Regions from separate parts of the Mycobacterium sp. M23085 genome, predicted to be linked through region 3. Evidence: riboswitches for the same ligand, from Rfam matches in the RefSeq annotation. Region 3 holds a riboswitch; each other region holds the start of a gene.
The links. Region 3 has a riboswitch for magnesium ahead of ACIUM1_RS13705 (hypothetical protein). Riboswitches for the same ligand answer to the same signal wherever they lie in the genome.

Region 1 (7,134 bases), 2.1 Mb from region 3:
GCGCCGCGTCAGTCCGGCTGATGGCGCACCGGGGGTCGAATTCCTTTGAGCGCGTTGGCAGATCTCCCACTGCCGAGCTGACCGCCGAGCCCCCTGTGCCTGACTACCATGACGGTAGAACGCGACGGTACCGCCCGCACGGAGGAGTGCTCATCCGATGACAACAGCGCGCCTGCCTCGACTACCGCTCGACGAAGCCAAGGCCGCCGCCGACGAAGCGGCCGTCCCCAACTACATGGCCGAACTCAGCATCTTCCAGGTGCTGCTCAACCATCCGCCACTGGCGCGCGGCATCAACGACCTGCTGGCCACCATGCTCTGGCATGGAACCCTCGACTCGCGGTTGCGCGAGCTGGTGATCATGCGGATCGGCTGGCTCACCGCCTGTGACTACGAATGGACGCAGCACTGGCGGGTCGCATCACGGCTCGGTGTTCCGGCCGACGATCTGCTGGGCGTGCGGGACTGGCCGAACCACGCCGGTTTTGGCTCCATCGAGCGCGCCGTGCTCGCGGCCACCGACGACGTGGTGCGCGACGGTGCGGTCAGCGCCGCCAACTGGGCGGCGTGCGAGCGCGAATTCAACGGTGACACAACGATTCTCGTCGAGCTGGTCACCGTGATCGGTGCCTGGCGGATGGTGGCGTCGATCCTGCAGAGCTTGGAGGTGCCGTTGGAGGAAGGCGTGTCGAGCTGGCCGCCGGACGGCCGGTCGCCCCATCGGCCCTAGGGGCGATCGCGAGCGCGGCGCAGCCGGGCGAAGCGGGTCGCCCCATCCGCCCTAGGGGCGCCCGCACTGAATTGCCCAGGCCCCGTGGCCGATTGACTTGGCAATGGATAACTCTTAGCGTCGGGCAATGAGAACCAGGGTCGCCGAGATGCTCGGAGTGGAATTCCCGATCTGCGCCTTCAGCCACTGCCGCGACGTGGTGGCCGCCGTGACCACGCGGGCGGGTTCGGGATCCTGGGCGCCACCGCCCACAGTCCCAAACGCCTGCAGAACGAGCTGACCTGGATCGAGGAGCAGACCGGGGGCAAACCCTACGGGGTCGACCTGCTGCTGCCGCCCAAATACATCGGTGTCGAGCAAGGCGGCATCGACACCACCCAGGCCCGCACCCTGCTGCCCGAGGAGCACCGCGCGTTCGTCGAGGATCTGCTGGCGCGCTACGGAATCACGGCGACCGCCGAGGAGCCGCGCGGATCGATCGGTGGCCTGAACATCTCGCCCAAGACCTATGAGCCGCTGCTCGACGTGGCCTTCTCCCACAACATCCGGCTGATCGCCAGCGCGCTCGGCCCGCCCCCGGCGGACCTCGTCGACCGCGCGCACGACCACGACGTGCTGGTGGCCGCGCTGGCCGGGACCACCCGGCACGCACAACGGCACGCCGCCGCGGGCGTCGACCTGATCGTCGCGCAGGGCACCGAGGCGGGCGGTCACACCGGCGAAGTGGCGACCATGGTCCTGGTCCCCGAGGTCGTCGATGCCGTGGCCCCGGTGCCCGTCCTGGCCGCCGGCGGAATCGCCCGCGGCCGCCAGATCGCCGCGGCGCTGGCCCTGGGCGCCGAGGGAGTGTGGTGCGGCTCGGTCTGGCTGACCACCGAAGAGGCCGAGACGGTGCCGGTGGTCAAGGAGAAATTCCTGGCCGCCAGCTCGTCGGACACGGTGCGGTCGCGCTCGATGACGGGCAAGCCGGCGCGGATGCTGCGCACCGCCTGGACCGACGAGTGGGAGCGCCCGGAAAACCCGGATCCGCTGGGCATGCCGTTGCAGACCGCGCTGATCACCGAGCCGCAGGTGCGCATCAACCAGGCCGCCGCCCACCAGGGCGCCAAGGCGCGTGAGCTGGCCACCTATTTTGTCGGGCAGGTGGTGGGCTCGCTCGATCGCGTTCGTTCCACCCGCTCGGTTGTGCTCGACATGGTCGACGAGTTCATCGACACCATCGGCCGGCTCGACGGCCTGATCGACAAGTGATCCGACGGGTCATCTGCCCAGGTCAGGGCCCTGAACCTGGCCGAATGCTGTGGGCCTCCCGCGCGATTGCGTAGAGAATCCCCGACACGCTATCCAGGGATTTGACCCGGCCAAACCCGTCGTGCATCATCGGTCCGGTAAGCACCTCGTTAGGTGAGGCGTCTACACGAATACAGGCCACTGACCCCGAACGTCGAAAGACGCCCCGGGTCAGGACAGCTCCTCCCGGCTTAAGGGTTGAGCCCAGGTGGCTTCCGGCTCGGATTTGTTCTTCCAGGCCAGGACACGTCGTGTGGTGCCAAAGCTCTGACGAGAGGGGTGCGGATCTCCGACGGTCGTCGGGTTCTGCTCCTCTGCTGCGCATAGATTGCATGCGACCGCGCATGCGTCGTGACCGCGAGGAGGTGAGGGACAGATGCGTTCTAGCGACAGTCCGGACCGAAGTCCGAACTGTGTTTCGTCCCGATCCGGTCTCCGGCGCGACCTTCTCGGCTGAGTCGTCGCAACGCTACGTCGTTATCGGCCAAGCGTTCTGAGATCGGAACCAACGCGGGATGGGACACATCAGTCCAATCAGTCCCCGTTGGTTCTCCCCTCTAGGAGGCGATAATGACCGCAGCTTTCTACGACGTAGCCGAAGCGCCCACCCGCACACTGACCGTGGTGCGCGACCCCGACACCTTTCCGGCCCCCGCCCCGGCTCCCGAGGCCAAGCGCCGCCGCCGCTCCGGCAACGCGGCTTTCGGCGCCGGTGGCGACCCGCTGGTGGACGGCGCCGCTCGCCTGCTGAGCGTTCCGCTGCGTCACGTGTACGCCGCGCTGTGGCGCGTCGGTGTCCTCGAAGTCCGGGCCTGAAAGCAATTCCGATGAACGTCGGGCAAAACGCGGATTTGCGGGCCTTCGTAGAATCGTCTTACTGGCATCGATCCGGCCATCACCGGGGAGCCTTCGGAAGAACCGCCGTCCTGGCATGCCGGGCCGGCTCAGTAGAACCGAACGGGTAGGCCCGTCACAGCCGTCATCGAGTGGCCACGCGAAAGCGCGGCAAGCGGGGTGGTACCGCGGCGCTCGCGCAGCCAGCGCGTCGTCGTCCCCGGTTTGCACCGTGGCACAGGAGACAACGCGCAACGTGACCGACCATTCCGAAGCTGACCTCGAGGCTCAGCCGGTGGACTCCGTCCAGGCCTACCCGAGGCCGGCCGGCGGGGCGCCCGACTTTCCGGCGCTCGAGCTCGAGGTGCTGGACTACTGGGCCCGCGACGACACCTTCCGGGCCAGCATCGCGCGGCGTGCCGACGCCCCGGAATACGTGTTTTACGACGGCCCGCCGTTCGCCAACGGGCTGCCGCACTACGGGCACCTGCTGACCGGCTACGTCAAAGACATCGTGCCGCGCTACCGCACCATGCGCGGCTACCGGGTGGAGCGCCGCTTCGGCTGGGACACCCACGGCCTGCCGGCCGAACTCGAGGTCGAGCGCCAGCTCGGCATCACCGACAAATCGCAGATCGACGACATGGGCATCGCCGCGTTCAACGACGCGTGCCGGGCCTCGGTTTTGCGCTACACCGACGAATGGCGGGCCTACGTCACCCGCCAGGCGCGCTGGGTGGACTTCGACAACGACTACAAGACGCTGGACCTGCCCTACATGGAGTCGGTGATCTGGGCGTTCAAACGACTGTGGGACAAGGGCCTCACCTACGAGGGCTACCGGGTGCTGCCGTACTGCTGGCGCGACGAAACCCCGTTGTCCAACCACGAATTGCGGATGGACGACGACGTCTACCAGAGCCGCCAGGACCCCGCCCTGACGGTGGGGTTCAGGGTGGTCGGCGGTCCGCTGGACGGGGCCCACCTGCTGGTGTGGACGACCACACCGTGGACCCTGCCCTCGAACCTCGCCGTCGCCGTCAATCCCGACGTGACGTACGTGCAGGTGCGGGTGGGGGACCGGCGCTTCGTGCTGGCCGAACCGCGGCTGGCCGGCTACGCCCGCGAGCTGGGGGAAGAACCCGAGATCCTGTCCACCCATCTGGGCGCCGACCTGCTCGGCACCCGCTACCTGCCGCCGTTTCCGTATTTCATGGATACGGCCAACGCCTTTCAGGTACTGCCCGGTGAGTTCGTCACCACCGAGGACGGTACCGGCATCGTGCACATGGCGCCGGCCTACGGCGAGGACGACATGGCGGTTTCAGAGGCGGCCGGCATCGTGCCGGTCACCCCCGTCGACTCCAAGGGCCGATTCGATGCCACCGTCCCGGATTACCAGGGGCAGCACGTGTTTGACGCCAACCCGCACATCATCCGCGACCTGAAGAACGGCACCGGTCCGGCCGCGGCCAACGGGGCGGTGCTGCTGCGCCACGAAACCTACGAGCACCCCTACCCGCACTGCTGGCGCTGCCGCAACCCGCTGATCTATCGGGCGGTGTCGTCGTGGTTCGTCGCGGTCACCGAATTCCGGGACCGCATGGTCGAACTCAACCAGGAGATCACCTGGTATCCCGAGCATGTCAAGGAGGGCCAGTTCGGCAAGTGGCTGCAGGGCGCCCGCGATTGGTCGATATCCCGAAACCGCTACTGGGGCACCCCGATTCCGGTGTGGAAATCCGACGACCCCGCGTACCCGCGCATCGACGTCTACGGCAGCCTCGACGAACTCGAACGCGACTTCGGGGTGCGGCCCACCAACCTCCACCGGCCCTTCATCGACGAGCTGACTAGGCCCAACCCCGACGACCCGACCGGGGCCAGCACGATGCGGCGGATCCCCGACGTGCTCGACGTGTGGTTCGACTCGGGCTCGATGCCGTATGCCCAGGTGCACTTCCCTTTCGAGAACGAGCAGTGGTTCGACACCCACTATCCCGGTGACTTCATCGTCGAGTACATCGGGCAGACCCGCGGCTGGTTCTACACCCTGCACGTGCTGGCCACCGCGCTGTTCGACCGGCCCGCTTTCAAAACCTGTGTGGCACATGGCATCGTGCTGGGCTCCGACGGCCAGAAGATGAGCAAGTCGCTGCGCAACTATCCCGATGTCAGCGAGGTGTTCGACCGGGACGGCTCCGACGCCATGCGCTGGTTCCTGATGGCCTCGCCGATCCTGCGTGGCGGCAACCTGATCGTCACCGAGCAGGCCATCCGCGAGGGCGTGCGCCAGGTGCTGCTGCCGTTCTGGAACGCCTACAGCTTCCTGGCCCTCTACGCGCCCAAAGTCGGCACCTGGCGCACCGATTCGACGCAGGTGCTGGACCGCTACATCCTGGCCAAGCTCGCCGAGCTGCGCGACGACCTGACCCACGAGATGGACACCTGCGACATCTCCCGGGCCTGCGAGCAGCTGCGCCAGTTCACCGAGGCGCTGACGAACTGGTATGTGCGACGGTCGCGTTCGCGGTTCTGGGAGGAGGATGTCGACGCCATCGACACCCTGCACACCGTGCTGGAGGTGACGGCGCGGCTGGCCGCGCCGCTGCTGCCGTCGGTGACCGAGATCGTCTGGCGCAGCCTGACTTCGCAGCGGTCGGTGCACCTGACCGATTGGCCGCAAGCCGGTGACCTGCCCGCCGACCCCGACCTGGTCGCCGCGATGGACCAGGTCCGCGAGGTCTGCTCGGCCGCGTCCTCGCTGCGCAAGGCCAAGAAGCTGCGGGTGCGGCTGCCGCTGCCGAAACTGACTGTGGCGGTGCAGGATCCGCAACGGCTGGAGCCGTTCGTCGACCTGATCGCCGACGAGCTCAACGTCAAGAGCGTCGAGCTGACCGATGCGATCGACACCTACGGCCGCTTCGAACTCACCGTCAACGCCCGGGTGGCCGGGCCGCGGCTGGGTAAGGACGTGCAGGCGGCGATCAAGGCGGTCAAGGCCGGGGAGGGCGTCGTCAACCCGGACGGCACCCTGACCGCCGGGCCCGCGGTCCTGCAACCCGAGGAATACAGTTCACGGCTGGTGGCGGCCGACCCGGAATTCACCGCGGCCCTGCCCGACGGGGCGGGCCTGGTGGTGCTGGACGGCACGGTGACCCCGGAGCTCGAGGCCGAAGGCTGGGCCAAGGACCGGATCCGCGAGCTGCAGGAGCTGCGCAAGTCGACGGGTTTGGATGTCTCCGACCGGATTTCGGTGGTGATGGCGGTGCCCGCCGAGCGTGCCGACTGGGCGCGCGCCCACCGCGACCTCATCGCGGGCGAAATCCTGGCCACCAGTTTCGAATTCGGCGAGCCGGCCGACGGGGCCGAAATCGGTGACGGCGTGCGGGTGAGCATCGCCAAGGCGTAGGCGGCGGTCAGGCCCGAGAACGCAGCGCCCGGTGGGCATGCGGCCAGAACGGCATTCCCGCCACCACGGTCGCGCCGGCGGCGATCAGGCCGACCGCGACGTCGACGCTCTCACGGCCCTCCGATGCCCAGTAGACATCCTTGAGGTCCAACAGCAGCGCCAGCTCGTCGACGATCATGGCGTTGGCGGCGCCGTAGGCCACCGCCGCCGCCGGGTGCCGCCGTTGCCTGTCGCTGCCGCGCAGCCCCACACCGGCCACCGTCGCCAGCATCCCGATGCCGATGTTGTAGTGATGAAAATGCCTGCCGCCCAAAGATATACCGCCGCCGGAAGGTCCATGGCCGGCGCGTATCCAGTGCGTGAGGCCGCGCAACCCGGCGAAGGTGAGGGTGAACGACGCCCAGGCCAGCACCGTGGTCTGCTCCCCGGGTTGCAGGCGCTGGTTCCATTGATGGCGCAACCGAGCCCATCGCGTGGCGGGCGCTGCTGTCTCGGGCGACGCCGCCGCGTTGCCGGGCCCGGCGGTCACCAGGCGGCCTCGGCGGCCTCGGCCCAGCGGTCCGGGCTGACGATCCGGCGGTGCGCAAGGTTGATGGCCATGCAAAAACGGTAGTCCAACTGGCGCTTCGGGTGGGCCCTAGCATCGATCGTGTGGAGTCGCGGTGGGTGCTGCACCTGGACATGGATGCGTTCTTCGCCTCCGTCGAGCAACTCACCCGTCCGACGCTGCGCGGTCGCCCGGTGTTGGTCGGCGGGGTGGGCGGGCGCGGCGTGGTGGCCGGGGCCAGCTACGAGGCGCGCGTGTTCGGGGCGCGCTCGGCCATGCCGATGCATCAGGCCCGCCGGCTGGTCGGGGTGAATGCGGTGG
Region 2 (7,134 bases), 1.3 Mb from region 3:
CGTCCACACCCAGTCTCCCCCGAAGGGGTCAGTCACCTGGCCGCCGTGTCGCTGACGATGAAGATCTGGTCTGAGAAATTCGTCGATCACGGTGTCATCCCGCGCGCTGAGATCAATCGCCAGACCCTCGGAGATGCGCGCCACTTCACGGCGCCAGTCCTCGAGTAGGTTTGCGTAGTCGACGAAGACGCGGGGCACGCCGCGCGTGTGCCTTTCCGCCAGGAGATTTCCCTTCAGCCATAGTGCGGCGGCAAGCTCCGGCGAGCTTCGCATTGCCCTGGCGAGTGAGGCGATCACTTCTTGCGGGTGCCGCACCGCGATCACGGTCGCGACATCAAATCCGGCCTGACGTGCGGCCTCAAACCACATGCCGGACAATACAACTATATTTAGGTCCTTGATGACCACCAGTGGCGCGGCTGGGATCTTTTGAAGAAACGCATTAATCTCGGCCATGCAGACAGCCTTTTCTTGTGCGTCAAACCGGCCGTCCTCCAAAACACGCAGTGTCGGATCGAACCAAGCGCTGCCGTGCCGATACAGGATTGCTCCGTTGAGAAGCAGAGATTCGCGCGGCTCCCAATAGCCGCGTGGGTTGGTGGCGTCGGCACCCAACATCCCCGGCGGCAGGGCGGCACCGCACAACGAGAGAAGCCGAGTCAGCGCAGAAGTCCCGGATCGGCCCATCCCCAGCACGAATAGAGCGACCGGAGGGCGTTCTCTCCCCATTCGTTCAGGTGTGGTCATGCGCACCACTGTGCTGCCGAATAGCCTTGCGGCTCCGCGCCACTGCCGGGCATCGAGCTCATAGCCACCGGGGTCATGGGGTCACTACGGAACGCCGCGAGCGTGGCGTACGTGCGTCTGCTGATCGTCGCGGATGGGTCGCGTGGTGGTTGCATGTCGTTCGGTACGCCCTTCAGTGGTTTGAGCCGCTGCGATGGTGGCGAGGGTAAGCACCGAATCTGAACTCAGCCTGAACGTTTCGCCGGGACCCGCCAGATTCTCAATGGGCACGTCGCGACCATGCGGCAGCTCTTAGCTGTCGTGACCTGACACGTTGTTGTCAGGCGGCGAGTCGGCTGATTGGTGGTCGTCCGCCGGGGGCGGAGTGGCCTCGTCGAGTGTTGTAGCGGCGAAGGAATTGGTCAAGACCGCGTCTGCGCAGGGTGTTGTTGGTCCAGGGGCGGGCGTAGGCCCATTCGTTGAGCAGGGTCCGGTTGAAGCGTTCTGCTTTGCCGTTGGTCCAGGGTTATCCGGGCTTGCTGAATCGGCGTTTGAGCTGCCAGGCCGAACAAACCCAGCCCCAGTCGGTGCCGTGTCGGTAGACCAACGCGTTGTCGGTCAGTAACCGACGCACGCGCACGCCTTGGGCGGCGAACCAGGCCAGTGCTCGGTGGAGAAACCCAGCGCACGTCGGGTCCTTCTCGTCGCAGAGCACTTCGCTGTAGGCCAGCCGGGTGTAGTCATCGATGGCGGTGTGGACGTAGTCGTAGCCGATCTTGGTCTTCTTGTGCCGGTGGGTAACTGAGACCGCGGCGTCGCGGCCGTGCAGCCGCCAGCCACCGCCGGAGGGGATGCGGCCGAGCTTTTTGACGTCGACATGAACCATGGCCCCCGGCGTGGGGTGTTCGTAGCGGTTGGGGCTGCGCCGAGAGCAGCGCACCGCCTCGCCGGTGATCGGGTCGATGGCACTCAGATGCGGCATCTGGTGGCGCGCCAGGATCCGCCCGACTGTCGAGGGGTTCAGATCGAGTTCGGCGGCAAGCACCACAGCGCCGCGCCTACGTCGTCGGCGGGCGGCGAGCACCTTCTGCTCGACCCGATGGCTCGTGCGGTCGGGCATCCGGATCGGCCGTGACGAACGGTCGGCCAGCGCGGCATTGCCGCCCTGGGCATATCGGCGCAACCACTTGTACACCGTTGCCCGCGAAATCCCCAGTTGCTCAGCCACATGCGCGGCCGGCCACCCGGCGGCGACACGCTCAACGATCAGCCGACGAGCGAACACATTGGTACGGGCGTTAGCGTGAGACACGAGGACCTCCTACGGGTGAATGCCAGACACATCCACTCCGTCAGGAGGTCCTCCCACTTTCAAGCAGGCACGCCGTCAACAACCTCCCGGGTCACGACACCTAGCCGGCGGCTGGCGGCCGGGTGACCACGTAAGGCCGAAAGCCATACTTCGGAGGCTTGCTCGTCAGACTGTTCGCGGGCACATTGGTGATCGGCATCCCTGGCATTCCCGGAAGTCCCGACGTGACCGCCGGCGCGGTGTTGACCGGGTCGGCCGCTACCGCCGATGCGAGGTGAATCCCCGGGGAGTCCGCACTTGTCACGCTCGGCGGCACCGACAACGGCCCCAGATAGGCCGCTCGACCGAACGCCGCCGAGATCTGTCCGGCATGGTTATCGGACCCGCTCCATCCGGACGCACCGACCAACGTGCCCGGACCCGGGGCGCCGAGAACATCGTTCGCAGCCGCCGCGGCCCCGGCGCCCTGTTGGCTTTGGCTCATGAAGTCAGCGGCCGTTCCTAGGTAGTTGCCGGGCATGAAGAATCCGGAGGAGAAAATGGTGTTCCAGATGTTGGCGTCGGGTCCCCAATCGTCCCAAAGATCCGACAGCAGGGATGACGATGAAGACGAAGACGAAGACGAAGACGACGACGAGGACGACGACGAGGACGAGGACGAGGACGAGGCAACGGAAGCCACGGATGATGTCGCCGAGCTGGACGAAGTTGATGACGTCGACGAGCCAGGAGACGCCATGCTTTGCAACGTATTTGGCACTGAGGAGACCACGCGCGACAGTGTTGCCTGGCTGTCGGATTCCGTCGAGGTGGCTGTCGCTTGGCTGACCGCCCGGGCCTGGTTCGCCAAACCGGCGGAATTGGTGTTCTGTCCCGGCTGGGCAAATGGAGTCAGTTGAGTGGCCGCCGCCGACGATCCCGCGTAGGAATACATCGCTGAGGAATCCTGGGCCCACATTTCGGCGTAGTCGGCCTCAGTGGCCGCTATCGCCGCAGTGTTTTGTCCTAGCACATTGGTGGCAACCAACGATGCCAGCAGGGCACGGTTGTCCGCGACGATCGCAGGGGGAACCGTCAGCGAAAAGGCAACTTCATAGGCTGCGGCGGCAGCCCTGGCCTGGTTGGCTGCTTCCTCGGCCTGTGCTGCAGTGCTGGTCATCCACGCCACGTAGCTTGCCGCGGCGCTCGCCATCGACGTCGATGCGGCACCGCGCCATTGATCGGTGCTCAATCCCGAAACGATGGAGCTATAGGACGTCGCCTGGGCACGCAAGTCATCGCTCAAGCCCTCCCAGGTGCTCGCAGCAGTAATCAGCGAAGCCGAGCCGGCACCGGCGTACATGCGAGTCGAATTGATTTCTGGTGGCAGCGAGCCGTAGTCAATCATCGTGATTCTCAACAGGTCCGAGAGATATCAGCGGTGTGGGCCGCCGGGTGCGAACCGGCACCGCCGGTCGCCACGAGGTCGTGCCCATGGTGGCCTCGGGTTGCAACGACATCGCCGTAGCGTTTTTCCGCCGTGGTGGGTGTGTGCGGGTGTCCCATCGCACAAAGCATTCGATTCCTCCTTAAGTAGCGCACGGTGAACTTAGATCTGGAGCGTCACGGCGCAACACGATGGACACACACGCAAAGAAGATATTGCGCGTCGGAACTCGCAGCAGCACAGGTCGATTCAGATCGCTAGCCAGACCGGGAGCCCGATCGAAGCGAAAGAGTTGTCGGTCCCGGACAGGGTCTATCAGATGGACTCATTCCGCCTCACCTCCTAAGCGTCTGGCGCACGGGCCGCCGGTTGAGAGCGCAGCGAGATGAAACGGCCGGCGGTAAGTGGCAGACCGTGGCACCCCTCTCGTCAGAGCTTTGGCACTGCACGGCGTATTCGTCCATGAGTACGAAAGCCACTTGGGCTCAACCCTTGACCCGGGAAGAGCTGTCCTGACCGGGGGCGTCTTTCGACGTTCGGGGTCAGTGGCCTTTGTCCGTGCCGACGCCTCACCTAGCGAGGTGCTTGCGCCGGTAATAGTTGCACCCAGGCTCTCGATAGTCAACCGAATTGCACGAAAACAATTTTCGGCAACGTTGGCAACCGGGGGGCGGACTGCAAGCAGCTGCACATCGAACATGGGCACTTCGTCCGACGAGCTGCGGGCACGTAAAACCGTTGTGTGGCAGTGCATCAACTTGCCCGCACAGGCCCCACATCAACGACGCCGATAACCGGTGAACAGGCGATGCCTCTACCGCTGGGGACATTCGATCCAGTTGCGCACAGCCGTCGCGAGCGCGCGGCCTCCATGACGAACGGCTGGTAATGACCTTTTTTTCATCGCGATTTTTGATCGTCGGCTAGGCCATTGGGGAAACAACAGGTGAAAATGCGCTGCCGCAGAGCGATATTCAGTTTGGTTTCAGATTCGACTCTTACGGTTCCCGGCATCGGTGACAATCGAGGGAGGACGCGATGTCTTTTGAGACCACACAGACAGATGCGGTGGTGGCGACAGTGAATGAACTGCAGAAGATCAATGCCACGCTGGCTGCCCATTACGCGGCTCAGGCGGCACCAATAGCGGCTGTGATACCTCCTGGCGGCGACGTCATATCTGCCTTGACGGCAGCACGTTTCAGCGCTCACGCAGAACAGTGCCAGGCGATATACGGCCAAGCCTCCGTCGCGCTGGACGTTCTTGCACGACTCTTGGGAGCAGCCGTCGCCACCGAAGCGGCAACCATAACGGCCGCCGAGGCCGAGGCCAGTTAAGGGATCACAATGGTGGATTACGGTTCACTAGCGCCAGAAATCAACTCCGCGCGCCTGTATTCCGGTCCGGGGTCGACATCGCTGACCTCAGCAGCCTCCGCATGGAATACCCTTGCCTCCGAGCTGAATTCAGCGGCACTGGACTATCAAAATATTGTGACACAGTTGTCCAGCGAGGAATGGCTAGGATCCTCCTCAGCGGCGATGGAATCCGCGGTCAGCCCCTATGTGGAATGGATGAGCACCACCGCATCCCAGGCCGAAGAGGCCGCTACCCAAGCCAGTGCGGCTGCGGCGGCTTATGAAACCGCACTCTCTTCGGTGACGCCTCCCCCGGTGATTGCGGCGAACCGCGCTGAGTTGACGCAGCTGGTGTCCACCAATGTGTTGGGGCAGAACAGCGCTGCCATCGCAGCCAATGAGGCCGAGTACGGCAACATGTGGGCTCAGAGCGCCAGCGCTATGTATTCGTACGCAGGGCAATCCGCATCCGCGACCAAGGTCACGAGTTTTACCGATGCGCCACAGATCACCAACTCGAGCGCCCAAGCTACCCAAAGCGCTGCGGTCTCCTCGGCGACAGGCACTTCGGCAGGTAACTCGCAATCCACGTTGTCGCAGGTGCCTAGCACCTTGCAAAGCCTCGCGTCGTCGGGATCCTCGGCAGCATCGTCGAGTAGCACATCGAGCAACTCGACGAACGCAACGTCGAGCAGTGCGTCAAGTTCGTCGAGTAGCTCATCCTCGAGCCTGCTCACCGAAATTTGGTACCTGTTAACAGGTCAGACCAGCCTGCCCACCAGCCTCGGCGCGCTGATAAACGGCTACAGCCCTTTCGCGGGTTTGTTCTATAACACCGAGGGCCTGCCGTACTTCAGCGTTGGTATGGCCAACAGCGGTGTGCAGATGGCCAAGACCTTGGGGCTGATCGGTGGCGCGGCCGCCAGTGCGGCCAAAGCTCTGCCTGGTCTCGGTGGGCTGGGCGGCATGCTGGGTGGCGGCGCGCACGTAGCGGCTTCCTTGGGCAATGCCACCGCGGTGGGGCCGTTGTCGGTGCCTCCCGTATGGGCGGGAACCGGTGCCTCGCCGGCGATCACCCACGCCATACCGGTTAGCACCGTCAGCGCCACTCCCGAGGCCAACGGATACGGAAATGTCTTGGGCGGCATGCCCTTTGCAGGCAGCGGGGCCGACGCTGGTGCCCGTGGACCCCGATACGGAGTCCGACCCACCGTCATGGCCCGTCCCCCTCTAGGCGGTTAGCAACGCCATGGACTTCGGAGCATTACCGCCGGAAATCAACTCCGCCCGCATGTATGCGGGCCCGGGATCGGCGCCGATCATGGCCGCGGCCGCAGCCTGGGATGAAGTAGCGGCAGAACTGGATATCGCTGCAAGCGGATACGCTTCGATCATCTCGGAACTGACCGGTGGCCCCTGGCTCGGCCCGGCGTCGACCTCAATGGTGTCAGGGGTAGCCCCATTCATGGCGTGGCTGGGCGCGGCAACCACTCAAGCTGAGGAAACGGCCAACCAAGCCCGAGCCGCCGCCGCCGCCTACGAGGCCGCCTTCACGTTGACGGTGCCCCCGCCGGTGATCGCCTCCAATCGCGTGCAGTTGGCGACGCTCATCGCGACTAATTTCCTGGGACAGAACACGCCAGCGATCGAGGCCACCGAGGCGCAGTACATGGAAATGTGGGCTCAAGATGCCGCGGCCATGTACAGCTACGCCGCGTCGTCGGCCACCGCTTCGCAATTGTCCCCGTTCACGTCACCTCCGGATACCACCAACTCCGACGGCGCAGCTGACCAGTCCGCGGCGGTCACCCAAGCCAGCAGCACTCAAGCGGGCAGCTCAGCGCAAACCACCGCTTCCACAACTGCCCAGCTGACCGCGACATCCACCACATCGCAAGCGGTGCAAGAAGTCTCGTCGTCAACTACTTCATCGACCAATTCGACTGTGTCGTCGTCATCCACATCCACCACATCGTCCTCGTCGTCCTCGTCGTCCTCGTCGTCGACCTTGTCGTCACTCGAATCGCTGCTGGGGCTCAGTTCGTCGAACTACAGCACGATTCTCAAACAAACCACCGGACTGGCTTACTTTTCAGATGGTTTGAGCAGTTTCGGAATGTCAATCGGGCAACAACTGACAACGGGCCCAGGCGGCACAACCGCCGGTGCCGGGGGCGCTTGGTTTCCGACGCCACAATTCGCGCACTTAGGTCTAGGCAACCTCGGAAGTGGCGAGGTGTCGGCGAACGTGGCATCCGCTGGGAGGATCGGGGGTTTGTCGGTGCCGACCAGTTGGAGCACTGCGGCGGGC
Region 3 (7,134 bases):
TGACCAACGCACCCGTGGACAGCCGGGGCTCCAGCAGCTCGATGATCGGCAGGTACAGGTCTTTCCAGCCGTCGAGCAACACGAATTCGACCGGTCCGGCCACGTCGGCCAGCGTGGACAGCGCGTCGCCTTCCAGGATGGTGATGACATCGTCCAGGCCGGTCTCGGCGAAAGTCTTTTTCGCCGCGGCGATCTTGCTGTCGCTCAACTCGGTGGTCACCACGCGCCCGGTGCCGTTGTCGCGCACCGCCGCGGCCAAGTGAATGGCGGAGATGCCGAAGGACATCCCGAATTCGATGACGGTCGACGGGCGGGTGGCCCGAACCAGTGAATACAGCAGCCGGCCGGCCTCCGGTGTCACCGGGATGTAGAACTCGCTCATCGCCTCGGCCCGCTCCTGCGCGGTCATCGGCCGATCGAAGGTGCCGCGCCGCTCGCGCAGCAGCGACATCTGGTTTTTCGACTCGGCATACATGCGGTCGAGCGTCGACGCGACCCGGGGATCCTGCAAGGTTGTGGTCATGACATCGAGCCTAGGCGCGCAGCCTGAGCGGGCGCTGGCAGAGCGGCGGCGGGCGTCAGGGATCCGTTAAGCGTTTGACGAGGCCGCGACGCCGGTGTCAGTATGGACGCGCAAGCACCTCGGTAGGTGAGGCGTCTGCATGGATACAGGCCACTGACCCCGAACGTCGAGAGACGCCCCGGGTCAGGACAGCTCTTCCCGGACCCAAGGGTTGAGCCCAAGTGGCTTCTGGACCATCGGTTAAGGAGCGATCGCAAGCGCGGCGAAGCCGCGCGCAGGGGGTCGCGACCATCGATCAAGTCCGGATACGCCGTGCAGTGCCGAAGCTCCGACGAGAGGGGTGCGACCCACGCCATGCGCCGTGGGTCATGCCTGCCTCTTTCGTTCAGGTGACTGTGGTGACACCCGCGTGTGTCTTGGCCGTGAGGAGGTGAGGGCGAGATGTGTCCCGGCGATAGTCCCTATCCGAAATCCGTCTTGTCCCGATCCGGTTCCGGCAGTTCGTCAACCGCCTGACCTCCCGTGGTCGCGGGGGGTTGACCAGCCGTGTCGACGCCGATCGGGCCTCCGTGAGGAGAAGATCATGGCTTTTGTTGTCACACATCGTTTTTCCACTGCGTCCCGGATGCGCGGACGGTCGATGCTGCGCGCAGGCCGGTTGCTGGCCAACAGGTTTCACCTGCGGGCCTGTCTGACCCCGCAGGAGCGGGCCAACCTGTACGTCTCGAGGATGCCGATCGCAGTGGTCACCGCGTCGCTGGGTGGACACGCCTCGGGTTCCGACGGCAACCACGGTTGAGCACGGCCCCGGCGGCCGGGCGGCACAGTGTCGCCCGGCCGGTGTGGCCGGGCCGGCCGCTTCATTGTGAGTTGGTAGGCAGCAGAACGATTTTCCCGTGGGTGTGCCGCTGCTCGAGCTCGGCGTAAGCGTCGGCGACCCGGTCCAGCGGGTAGGTCGCGGCGATGTCGAACTCGATGGCGCCGGAAACGATGAGGTCGGCCATCTCGGCGAGCACCTCGGGCGTGGAGGCTTCCATGCTGCCCTCGGTCTTGGCGCCCACCTCGGCCGCCTTCTGGAACGAGATGATGGTGTCGATCCGCTCCGGGGCCACGCCGAGATCGACGGCGAGCTGGACGTAGTCCGGACCGAACAGGTCGATGAATGCGTCGATTCCGTCCGGCGCCGCCTCCCGCAGCCGCTCGGCGAGCCCGTCGCCGTACGCGATCGGAATGACGCCATGCGCGCGCAGCCAGTCGGCATTACCCGGCCCTGCGATGCCGAGCACTCGCGCCTTGCGCAACATCAGCAGCTGCACGACCAGGCTGCCCACCCCGCCGGCGGCGGCCGACACGGCGATCGTCTCGCCCGGTTGCGGCGCTACCGCGCGGACCGCCGCATACGCGGTCACACCCGCCACATAAAGCGATCCCGCTGCCTCCCAACTGAGTTGGGGAGGTTTGCGGATTAACTGGCCGACCGGAACGGCGGTGTGGGTGGCGTGGCTGGACCGGCGCAGGCTGAATCCCAATACTTCGTCGCCGACCGAAAACTCGGTGACGCCGGGCCCCGTGGCGGTGACGACACCGGCCAGGTCGCTGCCCTGGCCGGACGGAAAGGTGGCCGGGAACATCTCGTGCATCGCCCCGGCCCGGATGCCCGCTTCACCGGGGTTGATCCCGGCGGCGCGGACTTCGACCACCACCTCGCCCGGCCCGGGGGACGGCATGTCGATGTCCGCGACGTACAACACCTCACGTCCCCCGTAACGGTCGAACCGTACCGCGCGCGCCGCTGCAGCCGTCATGCCGATCTCCTTTCGGGCGAGGATGCCCTCACCCCCGCCAGCATAGGCACGTCGAAGCGCTACCCACGGGGCACCGAGTGGGCATATGTTCGTAGCAAGGGTGGTTTACGTCAGCATTTCGCCGGCGGCATCGGGAGCCGCGGTGGAAGCCGGATACCGATGACACGTGGAAGGAACGTGCGTGCACATTGATCGGATCGGCGTCCGCATCGCCGGCCGGGCCGTCGCCATCATCGCGGTCGGCGCCGCGAGCGCCGGATGCGGAGGCGCTCACCATGCCTCGCCGTCGGCGTCGAGTTCCGCAGCTTCGACCAGCTCCAGCGCCGTCACCGGCCCGCCCTCGGCCCAGCCCACGGATTACGGCGCTCTGCTGATAAAGCCGAACGATGTCGGCGGCGGTCTCACCGCACCGCAGTCGCCCATGCTCAACCCCAACAACGCACCGGGGGTCGCCCAACTGTTCGCCAACGCCGACAGCAGCCGTCGGCTCTGGGACACCATCGTCGTCGCCGCCGATCCGGCCGGGGCCGCCGCCGAATTGGCTGCTACCCAAGGCAGTTACACCGGCAAGGTGAATGGAACCTGGCAACCGCTTGCGGTCGGCGCCCACGGGGTGACGATTTCGGGTACCGCACCGGACAACTCGCAAGCGATGACCGTCTTGGTCTTCACCGAGGGTAAGGCGCTGGTCACCCTGGAATTCGACAACGCGCCCAACGATCCCGTCGACCCGGCGGTAGCCGTCGACATCGGCCGCAAGCAGGACGCTGCGATCAAGAACGGGCTACCCGGCTAGCCCGGCAGTGGTTACAGCAGACCCAGCACGCGCAGATCCGCGACATACTTGTCGATCAACTCCACCGAGAGATGCGGAATGTCCCCTACTGCACCGATTTTCGCCGCCTGCACGGCGCTGCGGAACACCTCGGTCGGGGCCGGTGCACCGCGCAGCGGCGTCTCCGGCTTCCGATAGGCGTCCAGCAACGGCAGCACCGAATGTTGCCGCTGCTTGTCCGGGAGGGCGCGCAGGGCGGTCGTGAACCGGGTCAGCCATTCGTCGTAGTCGGCGATGCGCCGGATGTCGTGGCCGGCGGCGATCAACCAGTCGACGAACACATCCAGCGAGATGCCGTCGTCGTGCGGATTCATGACGTCGAAAGACCGATAGACGCCGGAATCCTCTGCTGCGGTGGCGATCTGTTCGCCGAGTGTGGTTACCGCCTCGGCCACGAAGTCGGCGGGCAGCCCATCGTAGTGCGCCACCGGCCGGTTTCCCTGCGGATCGGTCTGATAGAAGGAGGCCGGTGCGATACCGGTGGCCAGCACGCTGAATATCAACCGGGTGAACGCATCTGGAACGTTCAGCTGTCCGGCATACCGGCTGTGCGCCAAGATCATGTCGGACCGGAACACCACGACCGGCAAGCCACACAGATCGTGCGCCTCGCGCAGCAACACCTCGCCGGCCCACTTGCTGTTCGCATAGCCGTTCGCGTAGCTGTCGTCGACCGGCCGCAGCGCGCTGACGACACGGATGTCACCGTCCTCGGTGAACGCGCCCGGATCGACCGACAGGGCCACGGCGACGGTCGACATATACGTGACGGGCTTGATCCGCGTCGTCATCGCCAGGCGAATCAACTCGGCGGTGCCCACGACATTGGGTCCGAACAGTTGGTCGTAGGGCAACACATGGTTGACCAGCGCTGCCGGATGCACGATCAGGTCCACGCTCTCGGCGAGGCGCGCCCAGGTATCTTGCCCCACACCGAGTTTCGGCTCGCCGATGTCGCCGACGATGACCTCGAGGTGGTCGGCGGCCAGCGTGCGGAACCGCTGCACCAATTGCGGGTCCCCGCTGTCGAAAACGGCCTCCAGCCGTTGGGTGGCCGCTGCGGTGTCGCCGGCGCGGATGATGGCGATGAGCCGTCCGCCGGTTTCGGCAAGCCGTTCGAGCCACTCCAGAACCAGGAAGCGGCCGAGGTAGCCGTTGGCGCCGGTGAGCAGGACGGTGTGCGGCGTGCCGTTCGCTCGCGGCAGCCCCGCGGCCTCGGTCAAAGTCTTCGCATCGATGAACTTGTCCAAGGTGAGGTCCGCGGCCCGGGCTTGCGTCGCGTCCCGACCGTGTACCGCGGCGAAGGTCGGCCGCCTCGATCCCGATTCACGCTCGGACTCAACGTATTCTGCGAGCTGACCCAGGTCGGTCGCCGGGCCGGTGATCATTCCCACCGGCACGTCGACGTCGAAGATGTCTCGCAACAGATTGGAGAAGGTCAATGCGGACAGGGAATCGCCGCCGAGTTCGATGAACAGAGCATCGGGTTCCGGTGGACCGCCGGCCAAGCCGAGCAGCGCCTCGGCGGCGCGGGTGAGGGTGAAGATCACCGGGTGCTCGGCCGCGCCTTCGCGCAGGGCACGCAGTTCGGTCACCCGATTTTCGGCCAGCTCAGCGTATAGCTGCTCGAGCCGGGCGCCGTAGCGTTCCTTGAGCTTGGGCCGCAGCAGCTTGCCCACCCCGGACAGCAGGCCGTTGTCCTCGCTGAACGGCTCCGTCTCGACCACGAAGTCGACCGGTACCTCGTAGGACTGCAGCTCGGCCAATTTGGCAGACTGCCGCAAGGATTCACCGAGGGCGGCCTTCAATGCGCCGGCGTCGCCGGCGAACCTCTGCGCGGCATCGTCGGTCGGCACGACGACCGCCAGCAGATAGGGCCGTTCGCTGTTGCCGTAGACGAAGATCTGGCGCACCAGGGCCGCGCTGGAGAACACCGCTTCCAGGCGGGCCACGGCGACGAACTCACCTTGCGCCAGCTTCAGCACGTTGTTGCGGCGGTCGACATAGGCGAGCCGGCCCGGCTCCAGTTCGGCCATCACGTCACCGGTGCGGTAGTAGCCGTCGGGGTCGAAGGCCTTGGCGGTGACATCGGGCCGTTTGAAGTACCCGGGTGTGGCGGTCAGCGACTTCACCAGCAATTCGCCTCGCGGGTAAGGCTTGTCGGTGAGGAAATAGCCCAACTCGGGAACATCGATCAGCTTGTAGTCCAGCACCGGAGGTTGGTTGATCCGGCCGTCCTTGGTCACCATGCCCACCTCGGTCAGGCCGTAGCCGTCGAGAACGTGGACGCCCAAACAGGTCTCGATGAAATTGCGCATCTCCGCCGCGAGTGGAGCGGTGCCGCAGAAGGCGGTCACGATGCGGCCCCCGAGAACCTGCTCGCGAAGCTCGGCTTGCGCCTTCGCCTCGGCCGTGGCGGTGTCGGCGCCCGCAACTTCGAAACGATCGACCGCACTCTGGTAGCGCTGGTACAGCATTTCGGCCACCCGCGGCACCAGACCCATTTCGGTGGGCCGCACCAAGTTCCAGTCGTCGAACAGGGTGGACAGATCGCTTTCCGGGACGAAGTAACTGGTACCACCCGCCTGGAACGCCGTCGACAACGGTATCCGGCCACCCAGGTGATTCAGGGGCATGAAGTTCACGTTGATCACCGGCGTATCGGCGAAGTCGGGCATCAGTTCGTTGGTCCACAGCCTGCAGAGCATCCGCTCGGTGTACATGGCGCCCTTGGGCAGTCCGGTGCTGCCCGACGTGTACATGATCATGGCCAGCCGCTCATCGGTGCCGCCGGTGAACATCGGCTCCGGCGGCAGGACTCGGCCACGTTCGATGACGTCGTCGAGGGTCTCGATCGTCACCGGGCTGCCGGCATTCACCAGCTTGACCTGCGCGCGTTCGACGGCCTCGCGCTGCTCGTCGACCTCCGGCCGGTAGTCGAAAACCAGCACCCGCCGCAACGACGAGCTACCCAGCGCCGCTTCGATGGCGAGGTCCAGATAACCGACACCGGCGGCCAATATCGATGGTTCGACCTCCTCGACGATCGGCTTCAGTCGCGTCGCCGTCGTGTTGTGCTGCAGGGGCACGGCCACCAGCCCGAGGTAGGCGCACACCAGATCGATGGTGAGGTACTCGGCGCTCGCGAAGCCGACGGTGGCGACGAAGTCGCCGGGCGCAACGGGATTGGTGGCATCGTGTCGCCAAGCGCCGGCGACGGCGCGGACGTTGGCCCACAGTTCGCGGTAGGTCATGGTGTCGAACCGCGGCAGCAGTTGCGCGCCGGTTCGGCCGGCGGCGGGATCGGTGTCCAGCGAGCGAGCGCGCCAGCCCAGCGCGGGACGATCGGCGTAGCCGTGGGCAAAAATTTCCAGGATCTGTGGTAGCCGAAGGCCGGGCCGGCGGGCCGCGTGCTGCACGGCGGGATCGGGCTTGGCGCTGCGGAACTCTTCGTCGTGGGCGTCTAAGTCGCGGATGCGGTCGGCTACCCGCTGGCGCGCCACGCTGATCGGGCCGGTAGAGCTAACTTCCGCGCGCTTGGCTGGATCGGTCATGGCCCGCCTCTCGTTCAGAGCACCCGTCTACCTGAACCAACCCCCGCGGGTCAGGCTTCCGTTCAACGGATGTGAGCGTCGTCACACAGCGAGCCAGGCGCCGCGGTGAGTTCGCACCACGCCGGAGAAACGTCGTTGGCGCTCAGGCGACGACCTGAATGGGGTCGCCCACGTTCACCTCGTTGAAGTACCAGGCGGCGTTGTCGGGGCTGAGGTTGATGCAGCCATGGCTGACGTTGGCGTTGCCTTGGGAATCAACCGACCACGGTGCGGAGTGCACATAGACGCCGCTCCAGGTGACGCGGACGGCGTACTGGGCGGTGATTTTGTACCCCTCGGGGGAGCTGAGCGGGATGCCGATGGTCCGCGAGTCCATCACCACGGTGCGCTGCTTTTCCAGCGCGGTGAAGCTGCCGA

Region 1: linked by a shared signal. The riboswitch ahead of ACIUM1_RS03625 (Rv1535 family protein) and the one ahead of ACIUM1_RS13705 (hypothetical protein) in region 3 are both predicted to bind magnesium.
Region 2: linked by a shared signal. The riboswitch ahead of ACIUM1_RS20415 (PPE family protein) and the one ahead of ACIUM1_RS13705 (hypothetical protein) in region 3 are both predicted to bind magnesium.

What each region holds. Positions count from the first base shown of each region.
Region 1 covers NZ_CP174280.1:866,671-873,804, reverse strand. Annotated here, with positions in the region: gene ACIUM1_RS03635 (carboxymuconolactone decarboxylase family protein) at 158-730, shown strand; partial or broken gene ACIUM1_RS03630 (NAD(P)H-dependent flavin oxidoreductase) at 858-1,981, shown strand; M-box (ykoK) riboswitch at 2,120-2,306, shown strand; gene ACIUM1_RS03625 (Rv1535 family protein) at 2,591-2,836, shown strand; gene ileS (isoleucine--tRNA ligase) at 3,150-6,266, shown strand; gene ACIUM1_RS03615 (hypothetical protein) at 6,274-6,795, opposite strand; gene ACIUM1_RS03610 (DNA polymerase IV) at 6,933-7,134, shown strand, end outside.
Region 2 covers NZ_CP174280.1:4,321,868-4,329,001, reverse strand. Annotated here, with positions in the region: gene ACIUM1_RS20425 (sulfotransferase family protein) at 1-747, opposite strand, end outside; partial or broken gene ACIUM1_RS20420 (IS481 family transposase) at 1,067-2,038, opposite strand; gene ACIUM1_RS20415 (PPE family protein) at 2,139-3,425, opposite strand; M-box (ykoK) riboswitch at 3,879-4,052, opposite strand; gene ACIUM1_RS20410 (PE family protein) at 4,503-4,802, shown strand; gene ACIUM1_RS20405 (PPE family protein) at 4,812-6,065, shown strand; gene ACIUM1_RS20400 (PPE family protein) at 6,073-7,134, shown strand, end outside.
Region 3 covers NZ_CP174280.1:2,971,936-2,979,069, reverse strand. Annotated here, with positions in the region: gene ACIUM1_RS13710 (class I SAM-dependent methyltransferase) at 1-523, opposite strand, end outside; M-box (ykoK) riboswitch at 635-870, shown strand; gene ACIUM1_RS13705 (hypothetical protein) at 1,107-1,322, shown strand; gene ACIUM1_RS13700 (NADP-dependent oxidoreductase) at 1,384-2,328, opposite strand; gene ACIUM1_RS13695 (hypothetical protein) at 2,510-3,124, shown strand; gene car (carboxylic acid reductase) at 3,136-6,717, opposite strand; gene ACIUM1_RS13685 (L,D-transpeptidase family protein) at 6,860-7,134, opposite strand, start outside.